Regions from separate parts of the Sporosarcina thermotolerans genome, predicted to be linked through region 3. Evidence: riboswitches for the same ligand, from Rfam matches in the RefSeq annotation. Region 3 holds a riboswitch; each other region holds the start of a gene.

Region 1 (3,536 bases), on a different contig from region 3:
GGGTATTATTTCAATAAGTATCCGAACGTGATTCGGGATACGGTTTTCTTCAAGGGGATAAAACCGTGGGGTCCAGCCATAGTTGGCATCGTCATTGTATCTATCGTACTCTCTTTAAGTTCATTTTGGTTGCTCGTCTTTGTCGTTGACCCAATACTCCCGGCATTTGCTGATTTTCTAATGACTGAAGTGCCAATGCCTACGAATCCCGTCTTATTGGTAACTGAAATTATTGCTATCACCATCTTGGGCCCGATTGTCGAGGAATTCGTCTTCCGGGGAGTTTTCTTGCATCGCTTCATGAAGAAAACATCAATGTGGGGCGGTATTTTGATATCGAGCATCCTTTTCGGGGTTTTGCATGCCGATATGATCGGCGCTTTCCTATTCGGACTTATCGCATGTCTACTTTACTTGCGAACCGGAAACCTTTTACTACCGATTTTGATGCATATATTGAACAACACGCTTGCTGTGATCTCTTCATTTTTGCCAGCCTCATGGTTCGATGGCGTGGTTATCGCAACGCGTGAGGATATTATTAACAATGCTAGCACATTGTCTGTCCTACTTGTTATCAGTTCAATTTTAACTGCCTATATCGTAGTAAAATTAGGAAAAGGTTTATCGAAGAAAAGAGAAGAAGCAATGAGTGCACTTGAAACGATATCCGAGTGAGCGAAAGGGCGACTGAATCGCCCTTTTTTTCATCCAAATAATTTCAACCCGACTGCCCCACCGATGATTAAGCATAAGAAAAGGATCCGTTTCCATCCAGCTGCTTCCTTGAAAAACAAAATGCCCATCAAGACAGCCCCCGCAGCACCTAATCCAGTCCAAACTGGGTACGCAGTCCCCATCGGAATTTCACGCATCGCAAGCGATAGAAAATAAAATCCTATTGAAAATGTAGCGACAATTACTATCAATCGTTGCCATGACCTCTTTTGCAAATATAAGTTAATGGACATGACTCCGAAAATCTCGCCTAAACTGGCGATGACAAGATAAACCCATGCCATTTCATTCGCCCCCCTCTTCCACCGGGATTGACTCAACGGAAGTCATCTTTATCCCAATAACACCGACGATAATAATTGCAATGAAAAACACCTTCATGATGGAAAGCTCCGCATTGAAAAACAGAAAATCGACCAACACAATCGCCGCAGCTCCAGAACCGGTGAAAACCGCATAAACTGTCCCCGACGGCAGCTTCTCACATGCTTTTATAATTGCGTAAAAGCTGATGATGATCGCAACAACAGTCCCCGCCCACTCTATGGCGGAGTCGGAATACCTAAGTCCAATCACCCAAAACACTTCGATGATCGCCGCCAATAAAACATAAAGCCAAGCCAATAAAAATCCCCCTCACCACTCAACATGACCCCATTATAGCAAATCATTTATAAAGTTATTTTCAGAGCTCTCTTGCAATCTATACAGAATCATGGTAATTTTAGATAAATCATTTTTCCAACAATTATATATTTTGTTTCTTATCAAGAGAGACGGAGGGATTTGGCCCGACGAAGTCTCAGCAACCAGCTCGATTTGGCATGGTGCTAATTCCAAAAGACGACCCCGTCTTGAAGATAAGAAGATTGATCTCAACAACCGTTGAAGGCCCTCTTCTTATTCGAAGAGGGCCTTTTTATATCGATAAACCAAAGGAGATGGACATGTTGACAAATCATAGCATAAACACGAAATTGGTACAGTTAGGAAATCATAGCGATCCGAGAACAGGAGCAGTCAATCCCCCAATCCACTTCTCCACCGCCTACAAACATGACGGCTTAGGGCTCTCCACAGGATACGACTACACAAGGACGAAAAACCCAACACGGACAATCCTCGAAGAAGGAATTGCCAATTTGGAAAACGGCGACCGAGGCTACGCATGCAGTTCCGGGATGGCAGCTATCCAACTTTCCCTCTCCATCTTCAAGCCTGGAGATGAACTGATTGCACCTGACGACATATACGGAGGTACCTATCGTCTGTTCAAACAATATGCCAATATATATGGCATTACGACATTCTATACTTCATTTCAAAATGTAGAAGAAACAGAGAGGCTTATCACAGAGAACACAAAAGCACTTTTTATCGAAACACCGACGAATCCGCTTATGCTGGAAATAGATATTGAAAAATACGCGGCGCTTGCGAAGAAACACGGGTTGCTGTTAATCGTCGATAATACGTTTTTAACGCCTTTCTATCAGCGCCCAATTGAACTTGGTGCGGATATCGTCATCCATAGCGCGACAAAATACATCGGTGGTCATAATGATGTATTGGCCGGACTTGTTGTTGCGAAAGGGGAAGAATTATGCAATCTTTTAGGCGAAAACCATAATGCGATTGGCGCCACGCTATCCCCTTTCGATTCATGGCTTGTCGTCCGCGGATTAAAGACATTGCATGTACGGATGAAACAACATGACGCAAATGCAAAGGAGCTCGTCGCCTATTTGGAAAATGAACCGCTTATAGCGGATGTCCTTTATGCAGGAAAAGGTGGAATGATTTCCTTCCGACTTCAAAACAGCGAATGGATCGGTCCGTTTCTCAAGAACTTACACCTTATTACTTTTGCTGAAAGCCTCGGCGGTGTAGAAAGCCTCATTACATATCCGACGACACAAACCCATGCTGATATCCCTGAGGAGGAAAGGGAAAAACGTGGAGTGGACAAACGGCTATTGCGTTTTTCCGTAGGGTTGGAAGAAGCTGAAGATTTAATTGACGACTTAAAGCAAGCCCTAACAGCAGCTTCAAAATCCCCCGTTCTTTCTAACTAATAAAAAAGGCCGCCTTGAGCAACTCAAGGCAGGCCATTTTTTAAAATTATGCTTGAAGTTCAGCAAACGCTTTAGTCTTTGAATAAAACTCGATAAAGTTGTTCACAACTTTATCCAAGAAATCAATCGTCGCTTGGTCTGTCAATTGTCCAATCTCATCGACTTTTTGTTGAATCGAACCAATGAATACATCATTTCCAGGCAAAAGTGCAGGTGAAAGCATCGGGTTAGAAAGTATTTGTTTTAAGTGTATTTGTGCACGCACTGTACCTAACACTCCCGCCGAAGCCCCGATCATGAATGCAGGCTTATCTTTTATAGCGAAGTTGCTTCGTGATAGCCAGTCGACGGCATTTTTCAATACGCCAGGAATCGAGTAATTGTATTCGGGAACAGCGAAAAGAATTGCGTCCGAATCCCTTATGTTATCCATGAATTCAGTAACGATTTCCGGAGGATTGCTTTCCAAGTCCACTGAAAACATCGTTAGGTCATTGATGAAAACAGGAGTGATTTCCAATTTTCCTACATACTTTTTCCTTAAAAATTCAACCACACCTAAATTGACTGATTTAGAACTTGTACTACCTATAATCGCCTTAACCTTAATAGTCATCTTATAAAATCTCCTTTATACATATCGTTTCCAGACCAAGGCAAGGTATGCATTAGAGCATATGCCATGAATCGAAAACTTTCCTTAGATAATATCTCATATTCAAA
Region 2 (3,536 bases), on a different contig from region 3:
TTTACGAAGCGGTTTTCCTGTAAATGAAATTCCTTCATTCAACTGCTTGATAAGCTGCAATAATTCCATGCTGGAAACGTCATAGACACTCGTTGCGCCTGGAAAATCGCCTACTTTCGTCGGGTCACCCGTGACGGCAAGGATATCGTGAATGCCTAACGCATCAAGACCCATAAGATGGGATTGGAGTCCGATCAAATTATGGTCACGGCATGTCAAATGGACAAGCGGTCGCACATTATATTCATGCTTCAAGATCGAACCCATCGCCATATTGCTAATGCGGGGGGAGGCAAGTGAGTTGTCGGCCAAAGTAACCGCATCAACGCCAGCGTCGTATAGTAGGTTTGCCCCTTCAAAATACTTATCGGTCTCCAAGTGTCGCGGTGTATCGAGCTCCACAATGACCGTCCGTTTCGTTTTTGCTTTTATATGCAGTGGTTCATATTTGACAGGGTCGGCTTCACGGATGACGATTGGTTTCTTTGGATTGACGACTTTCTCTATAATCGGGGGCAGACCTCTTAATTGCTTTTTCGCGGCGGCGATATGCATTGGTGTCGTTCCGCAGCATCCCCCGATAAGACGGACGCCCTCTTCGCGGAGTAATGTTGCCGCCCGACCGAAATAATCTGCTTCGGACGCATAAACGATTCTGCCGTCTTCTACATCGAGCAAGCTTGCATTCGGTGCAGCGGACAGGAACGCATGCTTCGGCAAGGTCACATTGTCAAAAGCTTGGATCGTATGGTAAGGACCTAATCGGCAGTTGACGCCAACAATGTCTGCCCCTAACGACTCGAGGCGATGAAGGGCATCATTTAATTGCAATCCATTCTGAAGAATTCCTGGTTCATCCATCGAAACTTGCGCGATAATCGGCAAATCGGTCATCTTCCTTAGCTCTGTGACGACCATTGATAACTCTTCGAAATCATAATACGTTTCCAACAACAATCCATCGGGTTCGCCGGTAAGCAGCGCGTCTGCTTGTTGTTGAACATACTTCAGCACTTCTGAAGTTGATGCATCACTTTTACGGATGCCAAGTAGTCCCCCGATTGTCCCAAGGACATACTGATTTCCGGGAGCTGCCGCCCGCTTTGCAATACGGACTGCCGCCTCATTGTATTCTTTCACTCTATCTTCTTGGCCATAACGGGCAAGCTTAAGGAAATTTGCGCCATACGTGTTCGTCTGGATGATATCAGCGCCTGCAGCAATATAATCCCTATGTATCTTTTCGATGATTTCAGGTTTCTCGACATTCAATTCTTCATAACAAAAGTCAATCCCGTATGAATAAAGCAAAGTTCCCATTGCTCCATCTGCGACAAGTACTTCGTTTTGCAATCGATCAAGTAATTTCAAGCCCTTCATCCTCCCGCTCTAATATAAAAATAAAAAAGCCTTCTTGAAATAGAAGGCTTTTAAAAAAACGCGATAATTCGCTATCCTTCTCATCTGTCAGGTCATATAAACCTGCTGGAATTAGCACCTTACCGATTACAACGGCTGGTTGCTGAAGCTTCGACGGGCCAGTCCCTCAGCTTCTCTTGATAAGAAAATATTAATTTAGTTGTTAGAATAATTTAAAACATCATACCGTTAAATGTTTAATACGTCAATAGATGAATTATGATAGAATGGGCATACGAACAAAAAATAGAAGGTGAATACGTTGAGGATTTTCAAGTTTTCAATTCCAATTGCACTTCTTGTTGCCGGAATTTCATGGTATATGCTCCATATAAACTTTCAGGAAGTACCAGGAACATCCAGAGTATGGATATCGATAGGTGCTGCTATCCTTAGCGGTACAATATCCTATTTTTTATTCCCAAAAAGTGAAGATAAAGAATGATTGAAGAGGAATCGATAGCCGGAATGCTGTCGATTTTTTTATATACCTATGGTTAACTTGTTTGAGAAACAGGTTGACACAATTTGAGTTAACTTTTATTCTATTGAAGATAACTCAAATTATGAGGTGGATTATGACAACAGCTAGTGTAAAAACAAAAACGGGTATGAGTGCATTCAGTATTGTCTATTGTGGGATGTTTGCGGCATTGATGATGATCGGAGCGAATATAACGTGGTTCGTGCCTTTCCTTGTCATTGGCGGAGTCCCGATAACGTTGCAAACCTTTTTTGCCGTGTTGGCAGGGCTTTTGCTTGGAAGCCGACTCGGTGCAATTTCGATGACAGTGTATATGTTCGCAGGTTTGGCGGGTGCACCTATTTTTTCAAAGTTCCAAGGGGGCTTTGGCTTCATTTTGGTACCGACTTTCGGCTTCGTTGTTTCGTTTATATTAGTTGCATTTGTAGCGGGGAAAATTGTCGAAAAGTACGGCAGTTTACGAAGTTATGTCGTTGCAGGGCTTGTTGCCCTTGTCATAAATTACGTAATCGGGACGAATTGGATGTACTTTGCATACAAGCTGTGGGCTGCGGCTCCAGATGCATTCAGTTACGGAGTTGCTTGGATGTGGATGGTACCGCCACTTCCTAAGGATATTTTACTGTCGATACTTGCTGGGATTTTCGGACACAGGATGTACAAAGTATTAAGGGTTAGAAGGACGATATAAAAAGGACAATCCGTACAGCTTCAATTGTGCGGATTGTCTTTTTTTATTATGATTGCGATAAATTTTCTAAAATAAAAATGAATCTAATGGCAAGTTCATTCGTATAGTAGGTGAGTGAAAATTTTATAAGAAAAGAGTGTTTGCATGATAAATTTATTGCTATTTTCACTAGTGGTTGGAATCATATCCGCAATTATAATCGTTCCGTTCGGGTCTAAAGAAAACGGGGAAGCTGCCTTTAATAGGATTGGCGCCTTGTCCGGAGCGGTTATTCTCATAGGCTTGTTCACATTTCTAATTTATTACCTTACGAATTTGGACAGGAATTGGACGTCGCTATGGGCCATGCTGTTAGCTGCAACGATTCTTGGCATAATCTTTGCAACAGGGAAAGAGCGAAGCATTAAGGTGGTACTGTTTTTGGCGGCGCTATCCGTAAGTGCATTCATCCTTAGTGCACCACTCTTCAATGCCGATCAAAAATATGAAGCAGTGGAAATGGATCAGCAAGTGGAAATCAAAGCGTTCGATGAAACAAAAACACCTGCGAGTGTGCCGCCGCAATTTGCCCGGAATAAAATGAAAAAAGCATTCGGGCAAGTACCGAATACAAGCTATTACGAGTTGGGGCATTTACAAATCCAAAAAGTGGACGGGGAATTTGTCTATATTGCGCCAGTCGAATTTTCGGGCTTCTTCAAATGGTGGAACGCAAAAACGACACCTGGTTATTTCACAATGAGTGCGACCGATTCAGCTGACAATCCGAAGTTCGTGAAAACTGAGATGTCCTACACGCCTTCTTCATTTTTCGGCAAGCAGGTTGAACGACATATGCGGATGGCTAAGCCTGAACTGATTTTTTACGGCGATGTCCAACTTGAGATCGACGATGAGGGCAAGCCGCATTATATCCGTTCATACGGGAATTTCATCACGGCA
Region 3 (3,536 bases):
TTCGTCGATATGACGAGCCGAGACAAAATCTGAAACGGGTTTCTCCCTACGTGGAAAAGCCAATCGAATCCCTCCTACTGTGCATTCTCACCATAAACTAAAAAGAAAAAACGCCAAGGTCTGTCCTTAGCAAAAAAAGTCATGATGGAAAACAACTAGTCGAAAACGATCTTAATCAAGTTGTCTACTATTAGTATACCACAAATTGTCGAACTTTGCAGAATCAGAATCCAGGCCGCAGATGAAAAATTTGCATTCTTGCACTCATACGCAACTACTAAATGCAATCCATACTATTAGACTATTCTGTTTTTTCCTTATCATCATCTGTTTGTACTTGAAGCTGCACGACCTGTTTATCAGGTGGGGGAGTTGATGGATCAAAATCAGCAAAGGCTAATCCCAACGCAGCACCAACAGCTAATAAACGACTTTTTGTTTGTATCCATTTCGAAACTTTTTTCATTCTCCACCTACCTTTCACCTGACTGTTCGTGCAGTTGCTTGCAACGTAACTACAGTGTGAGAGCTATCATTTTTATGTTAGTGCAGTAGTAAAAGTATCACTTCATTTTTGTTTGCTTCTATTTCTTGAACGATGCACGAATCCTCGGCTCGGTTCTGTTACGAATCCGCCTGAAGTTTTCAAAATGCTTCCAAATTGCGATTAAGAAAAGTAATAGCGATATCAGTATCGGCCAGTAGCCATCCAGCCAAATGGCCATTGCCAAGAGCGTGATATAGAGCATGATGACGCCAAACACGAGAATATCCGTCGCGAGCGCAACAAGAATGAATAAGAGCAATCCAGCAAGCCCGAACCACCAATCGATTGCAAATAGCACTCCGATTACAGTTGCAGTTCCTTTTCCTCCGTTGAATTTCATATGGAAAGGAAAATTATGACCAAATATCACGGCTGCACCCGCAATGAATAATAGCAAAGTGATTTGGTCCGCGGGTAATCCAAAATGTTCGGCAAGCAACCTTACAATAATTACGGCCAAAACCCCTTTGCCAATATCAACCAAGGCAACGAGTGCGCCATATTTTTTCCCAAGTACAATCATCGCATTCGATGCGCCGGCATTCTTAACCCCTGTCTCTTTCAGATTAACCCCGGAAATCCATCGCGCGATTGTCGATCCATGCAAGCAACCTACTATATATCCCAAAACTACAATACTAATGATCCATAAAGTCATATAAAATCCCCCGAGAAAGAATTTTTTAATAGTGTACTCAAGAACCCATGGCACGCGCTCAAGAATCGGTTTCCGTGCTCAAGAACCCATGGCCCGCGCTCAAGAATCGGTTTCCGTGCTCAAGAACCCATGGCCCGCGCTCAAGATTTCGTTTCCGCGCCCAACAACTCGAGTCACGCGCTCAAGATACCGTTCCAGCGCTCAAGAACCCACTCCACGCGCCCATGAATACGCCCCCATAACCCTACAATTAAAATTATCATAACATTAATGACAAAGCGCAAGTTTCAGAAAAAATAAATTTGCCCCCTTGACTTTTAAAAAAGAGTCTCCTATACTGAACAACAAGATGAAAAACTGAATACCCAAACTCTTATCAAGAGCGGCGGAGGGACTAGGCCCTGCGATGCCCGGCAACCGGCAAGTGATGAACTTGCAAAGGTGCTACTTCCTACAGATTCGTGCGAACGGTCTGAAAGATAAGAGGAGGAATAAGCGAAAGCGTAACCCTTCTCTTAGCGAAAGGGGTTATTTTTTTTATTCCAAAAACCCCCAACGCCTCCGCATTGAACTATTTTCATCTTAAAAAATCCACTGGAGGTAATTAAAATGACTAACAAACAACTTCAACCTGAAACTCTTCTTTTACACGGCGGGCAAAAGCCGGATCCTGTGACTGGTTCCCGTGCTGTGCCGATCCACCGTACAACCGCATTCGTCTTCCGTGACACTGAACATGCCCAAAACCTTTTCGGTCTGCAAGAAGCAGGCAATATTTACACGCGAATTACAAATCCAACTGTTGCTGTTTTTGAAGAAAGAGTCGCCCTACTTGAAGGTGGCACTGCTGCAGTAGCACTATCTTCCGGAATGGCAGCCATTGCGTTCTCAATTTTGAATATTGCTGGAGCAGGGGATGAAATCGTTGCCGCAAGCAACCTTTACGGTGGTACGTATAATCTATTCGCCGTGACACTTCCTCGATACGGAATCACTGTCAAATTCGTTGATGCAGAAGACCCTGAAAACTTCCGTGCCGCTATCACTGAAAAAACAAAAGCTATTTTCGCAGAAACAATTGGGAATCCAAGCCTTCAAGTGCTCGATATCGAAGCGGTCGCAAATATTGCGCATGAGAATGAAATCCCGTTCCTCATTGACAACACATTCGCGTCCCCATACGGATCGAACCCAATCGAATTTGGAGCAGACGTTGTCATCCATTCCGCAACTAAGTGGATTGGTGGTCATGGCACAACAATTGGTGGTGTGGTCGTCGATGCTGGGAAATTCGACTGGACGAAGGGCAAGTTCCCAGGATTCACAGAGCCGGATGAAACATATAATGGTCTGCGCTACGGAATCGATACAGCTGCAGCTGCATTCGCTACGAAGCTCCGCGTTCAATTATTACGCGATTTCGGACCTTGCTTAGATCCGGACAGTGCTTTCAACTTCCTTCAAGGGCTGGAGACACTTCATTTACGTGTTACACGCCATAATGAAAATGCCGTTAAAGTCGCTGGATTCCTACAGAACCATCCATCTGTGGAATGGGTAACATATACAGGTCTTGAAGATCATCCGACATATGAAAACGCGAAGAAATACTTGAAAAACGGCTTCGGTTCTATCATCGTATTCGGCATTAAAGGTGGCCGTGAAGCGGGTCGCAAAGTTATTGACAATATTACACTTTGGTCGCATGTGGCGAATGTCGGTGATGCCAAATCATTAATCATCCACCCGGCTTCCACAACGCATCAGCAATTGTCAGCGGAAGATTTAGTAAAATCCGGAGTGGCTGAAGAATTAATTCGCCTATCAGTCGGTTTGGAGTCAACCGAAGACATCATTGCGGACCTTGAGCAGGCAATTGAAAAGGCGGTACCGGTCACTGTTCAATAACAGGCGTCTTGCTCTTTAATAGCTGGCGCCCTGGGAAAGGGTGTTGAGGAATGCCGTCGATTAAAGTGGCGATACTTGGATTTGGTACGGTTGGTGAAGGTGTATATAGGATTCTCCAAGAAAAACGGGAAGAGCTTAAAAAAAGCACGGGATTCACCGTTGATGTCGTATCCATCCTTGTGAAAGATAAGATGAAAAAACGTACGTCGATAACAGACGTTCAAATTACGGATGATTTTCGAGATATACTGAACAACCCAACAATTGATATTGTTTTTGAAGCAATTGTCGGAGAAGAACCTGCCTATACATATTTATCCGATGCAATCGAGAAGGGTTGCCATATCATTACTGCGAATAAAAAGATGTTCGCAAAACATGGCCCTGCGTTGATGAAACATGCGGAGTTCCGTAATGTGCAGG
Region 4 (3,536 bases), on a different contig from region 3:
CCGAAATGGCCATAGGCTGCTGTTTGTTTGTAAATTGGACGGCGAAGGTCAAGCATTTTAATGATGCCTGCAGGGCGTAAATCGAATAACTCACGCACGATTTCCACAAGCTTGCTTTCCTCTACTTTACCTGTTCCGAATGTATCAATCGAAATAGAAACTGGCTTCGCCACACCGATTGCATATGCCAATTGCACTTCACAACGATCCGCAAGCCCAGCTGCAACGATATTCTTCGCAACATAGCGCGCAGCATATGAAGCGGAACGGTCCACTTTTGTAGCATCCTTCCCGGAGAATGCACCACCGCCATGACGTGCATAGCCGCCGTATGTGTCAACGATGATTTTACGTCCCGTCAATCCTGCATCCCCTTGTGGGCCACCGATAACGAAACGGCCTGAAGGGTTGATGAAGTATTTAGTTTCTTCATCTAATAACTCCGCAGGGACGACCGGCTGAATAACTTGTTCTTTCAAATCTCTTTGAATTTCTTCAAGTGTCACATCAGGAGAGTGTTGAGTCGAAATAACAATCGTGTCAATACGGACAGGATTATTATTTTCATCATATTCTACTGTTACTTGTGTTTTTCCGTCCGGACGCAGATAAGTAAGAATATCTTCTTTACGTACTTCAGCAAGGCGGCGGGCAAGTTTATGGGATAAACTAATAGGCATCGGCATGAGTTCAGGTGTTTCATTACATGCAAAACCGAACATCAATCCTTGGTCACCAGCTCCGATTGCGTCAAGCTCCGCATCTGTCATTGTTCCTTCTCTTGCTTCAAGCGCCTGATCCACGCTTGCCGCGATGTCTGGGGACTGCTCGTCAATCGAAGTTAAAACAGATGAAGTTTCCCAGTCGAATCCGAATTTAGCACGTGTGTACCCGATTTCTTTCACTGTATCCCGTACAACTTTCGGAATGTCGACATAGGTAGTTGTTGTAATTTCACCTATAACAAGAACTAATCCTGTTGTAATTGTCGTTTCACACGCCACGCGTGCATTTGGGTCTTCCTCTAAAATCGCGTCCAAAATAGCGTCAGAAATCTGATCGCACATTTTGTCCGGATGTCCTTCAGTTACCGATTCCGATGTAAACAGTCGGCGATTTGTCATTGTTGTTTCCTCCTTAACAGCTTGCAAATATTGATACGGTACTCTAATTGTCCCAGTAAGTTCAGCGCCTAGAGAGTCGACGTCAACATACACAAGGATTAAGGGCCTGTAAAATGAATATAAAAAGCCCTTCGCTCACGTAAATATACATGAGGAAAGGCAGAATTTCAAAAGCAGCACCTTTCACTCTTATCGTCCAAGGAATTCAACCTTGCTCCAGGTTTGGCACCTTCTCGCAGGTATATATGCGCAGGTTGCCGGGCTTCATAGGGCCTGTCCCTCCGCCAGCTCGGGATAAGAGTATCCGTTCATCTAACAATAGTAAGTAAAGAAAGTGGTTTTGTCAAATATTTTTGATCTAACCGCTTGTGTTTTCAATTAGTATAGACTATTATTCTAAATGTGTTATACTATTTACGAAATGTGATGACACCCGTGACTCGGGATTACACGCAAAGGACGGTACGAACAAAATGATCTCAGCGAAAATTGAAAACGGACTACATGAGTTACTTTCAGGCAATAACGTAAACATCCAGCCTTCAGTGGCAGAGTTAGTTGAAAAAGCGACAGCTCGTGGAGAAGCTAAACTTTCTGCAGATGGAGCACTTACTGCGCAAACTGGAAAGTATACTGGCCGTTCACCTGGAGATAAGTACACAGTCGAAGAAGATTCTTCCAAAGATAAGATCGATTGGGGCAAAGTTAACCAACCGATTTCCAGTGAATTATTTGATTCATTATATACAAAAGTGATTAACCATCTAAAAAAGAAAGACGAACTATTCGTTTTTAAAGGCTTTGCAGGAGCTGATAAAGATTCACAGCTTTCCATTCAAATTATTAATGAATTCGCTTGGCAAAACCTATTTGTTCAGAATCTATTCATCCGACCTACTGAAGAAGAATTGAAAGCACATGAAGCACAATTTACAATACTTGCTGCTCCATCTTTCAAAGCAGATCCAGCAGTCGACGGCACGAAATCCGAGACTTTCATCATTGTATCACTTGAGAAGCGCATTGTCCTTATCGGAGGAACAGAATACGCAGGAGAAATGAAAAAATCGATTTTCTCTGTCATGAACTACTTGCTTCCTGAGCGCGGAATTCTTCCTATGCACTGTTCAGCAAACGTTGGTGAAGAAGGCGATGTTGCCCTATTCTTCGGCCTTTCAGGTACAGGAAAAACGACTCTTTCCGCTGATGCTAACCGTAAGTTGATCGGTGATGATGAGCACGGCTGGTCTGATAACGGTGTATTCAACATCGAAGGTGGATGTTACGCAAAATGCGTCAACTTGTCTCAAGAAAAGGAACCAGAAATCTTTGGAGCGATCCAATTCGGTTCAGTTCTTGAAAACGTTGTGCTTGACCCAGAAACACGTATCCCAGATTATGACGATAGTTCATTAACTGAAAATACACGTGCAGCTTATCCAATCCAAAATATCGAAAACATCGTAACACCGTCCGTTGCAGGACATCCGAAAGCAATCGTGTTCCTAACTGCGGATGCGTTTGGCGTGTTACCTCCAATTTCGAAATTGACGAAAGAACAAGCGATGTATCACTTCCTAAGCGGTTTCACATCGAAGCTTGCAGGAACTGAGCGTGGCATTACTGCACCTGAGGCTACTTTCTCAACATGCTTCGGTTCTCCATTCCTACCGCTTCCAGCGACTGTGTACGCTGAAATGCTTGGTAAGAAAATCGATGAGCATGATGCACAAGTATTCCTTGTAAACACTGGTTGGACGGGTGGCGTTTACGGAGTTGGTAAACGTATGGAATTGAAACATACACGTACAATGGTCCGTGCTGCAATTGCTGGCGAATTAACTGATGTTGAATTTGAAGAAAATGCAATTTTTGGCCTTGCTATGCCAAAAGCTATTGAAGGTGTGCCAAGCGAAGTGTTGAACCCTCGCAATGCGTGGAGCGATCCTGCAGCATACGATGAAAAAGCAAAAGAATTAGCGGACCTTTTCCGTGAAAACTTCAAGAAATTCGGTCATGTCTCTGAAGAGATTACACTAAAAGGCGGACCGATTGCTTAATAAAAGCTTTCTATTAGTATCATATATGCCAAGAAAAACAATACGTTTTTCTTGGCATTTTTTATTTTTTACAAAAGAAGTTAACGATTGTCCAATTGATTGAAAGTGAATAGGAATGCATTTCATTCACATACTAAATAATGATCCATGATTTAATGGAAAACATGAAGAAATGAGGGAAGAAAAAATGGGCATTTTAAGCGGAAATCCTAAAGACGAGCCAATGCATTATGGTGAGGTAATTGGTTGTTGGGCATATTCGGGAGCAAATAAAGGATTGATCAGTGGTTATGAAGCATTCATCAACCATGCCGGCGATGAGGATCTGATTGAACTATTAAGGGAAGCCATT

Evidence for each region. A riboswitch is a leader RNA that binds a small molecule or an ion and turns the genes downstream of it on or off. The one in region 3 is predicted to bind S-adenosylmethionine.
Region 1: it holds a riboswitch for S-adenosylmethionine, as region 3 does, so the genes downstream of both, ACFPZG_RS05480 (methionine biosynthesis PLP-dependent protein) here and ACFPZG_RS06505 (O-acetylhomoserine aminocarboxypropyltransferase/cysteine synthase family protein) in region 3, are expected to answer to the same signal.
Region 2: it holds a riboswitch for S-adenosylmethionine, as region 3 does, so the genes downstream of both, ACFPZG_RS17990 (bifunctional homocysteine S-methyltransferase/methylenetetrahydrofolate reductase) here and ACFPZG_RS06505 (O-acetylhomoserine aminocarboxypropyltransferase/cysteine synthase family protein) in region 3, are expected to answer to the same signal.
Region 4: it holds a riboswitch for S-adenosylmethionine, as region 3 does, so the genes downstream of both, metK (methionine adenosyltransferase) here and ACFPZG_RS06505 (O-acetylhomoserine aminocarboxypropyltransferase/cysteine synthase family protein) in region 3, are expected to answer to the same signal.

The regions. Positions count from the first base shown of each region.
Region 1 is NZ_JBHSRM010000009.1:12,283-15,818, forward strand. Features, by position in the region: gene ACFPZG_RS05465 (CPBP family intramembrane glutamic endopeptidase) at 1-678, shown strand, start outside; gene ACFPZG_RS05470 (DMT family transporter) at 708-1,022, opposite strand; gene ACFPZG_RS05475 (DMT family transporter) at 1,024-1,362, opposite strand; SAM riboswitch class I at 1,500-1,605, shown strand; gene ACFPZG_RS05480 (methionine biosynthesis PLP-dependent protein) at 1,686-2,813, shown strand; gene ACFPZG_RS05485 (NADPH-dependent FMN reductase) at 2,860-3,429, opposite strand.
Region 2 is NZ_JBHSRM010000029.1:32,567-36,102, forward strand. Features, by position in the region: gene ACFPZG_RS17990 (bifunctional homocysteine S-methyltransferase/methylenetetrahydrofolate reductase) at 1-1,371, opposite strand, end outside; SAM riboswitch class I at 1,458-1,566, opposite strand; gene ACFPZG_RS17995 (histidine kinase) at 1,682-1,864, shown strand; gene ACFPZG_RS18000 (biotin transporter BioY) at 1,998-2,594, shown strand; gene ACFPZG_RS18005 (hypothetical protein) at 2,739-3,536, shown strand, end outside.
Region 3 is NZ_JBHSRM010000011.1:28,088-31,623, reverse strand. Features, by position in the region: gene ACFPZG_RS06520 (DUF2187 family protein) at 1-63, opposite strand, end outside; gene ACFPZG_RS06515 (hypothetical protein) at 302-466, opposite strand; gene ACFPZG_RS06510 (glycerol-3-phosphate acyltransferase) at 585-1,205, opposite strand; SAM riboswitch class I at 1,576-1,691, shown strand; gene ACFPZG_RS06505 (O-acetylhomoserine aminocarboxypropyltransferase/cysteine synthase family protein) at 1,815-3,113, shown strand; gene ACFPZG_RS06500 (homoserine dehydrogenase) at 3,164-3,536, shown strand, end outside.
Region 4 is NZ_JBHSRM010000013.1:678,214-681,749, forward strand. Features, by position in the region: gene metK (methionine adenosyltransferase) at 1-1,124, opposite strand, end outside; SAM riboswitch class I at 1,311-1,425, opposite strand; gene pckA (phosphoenolpyruvate carboxykinase (ATP)) at 1,598-3,184, shown strand; gene ACFPZG_RS11315 (DUF3231 family protein) at 3,372-3,536, shown strand, end outside.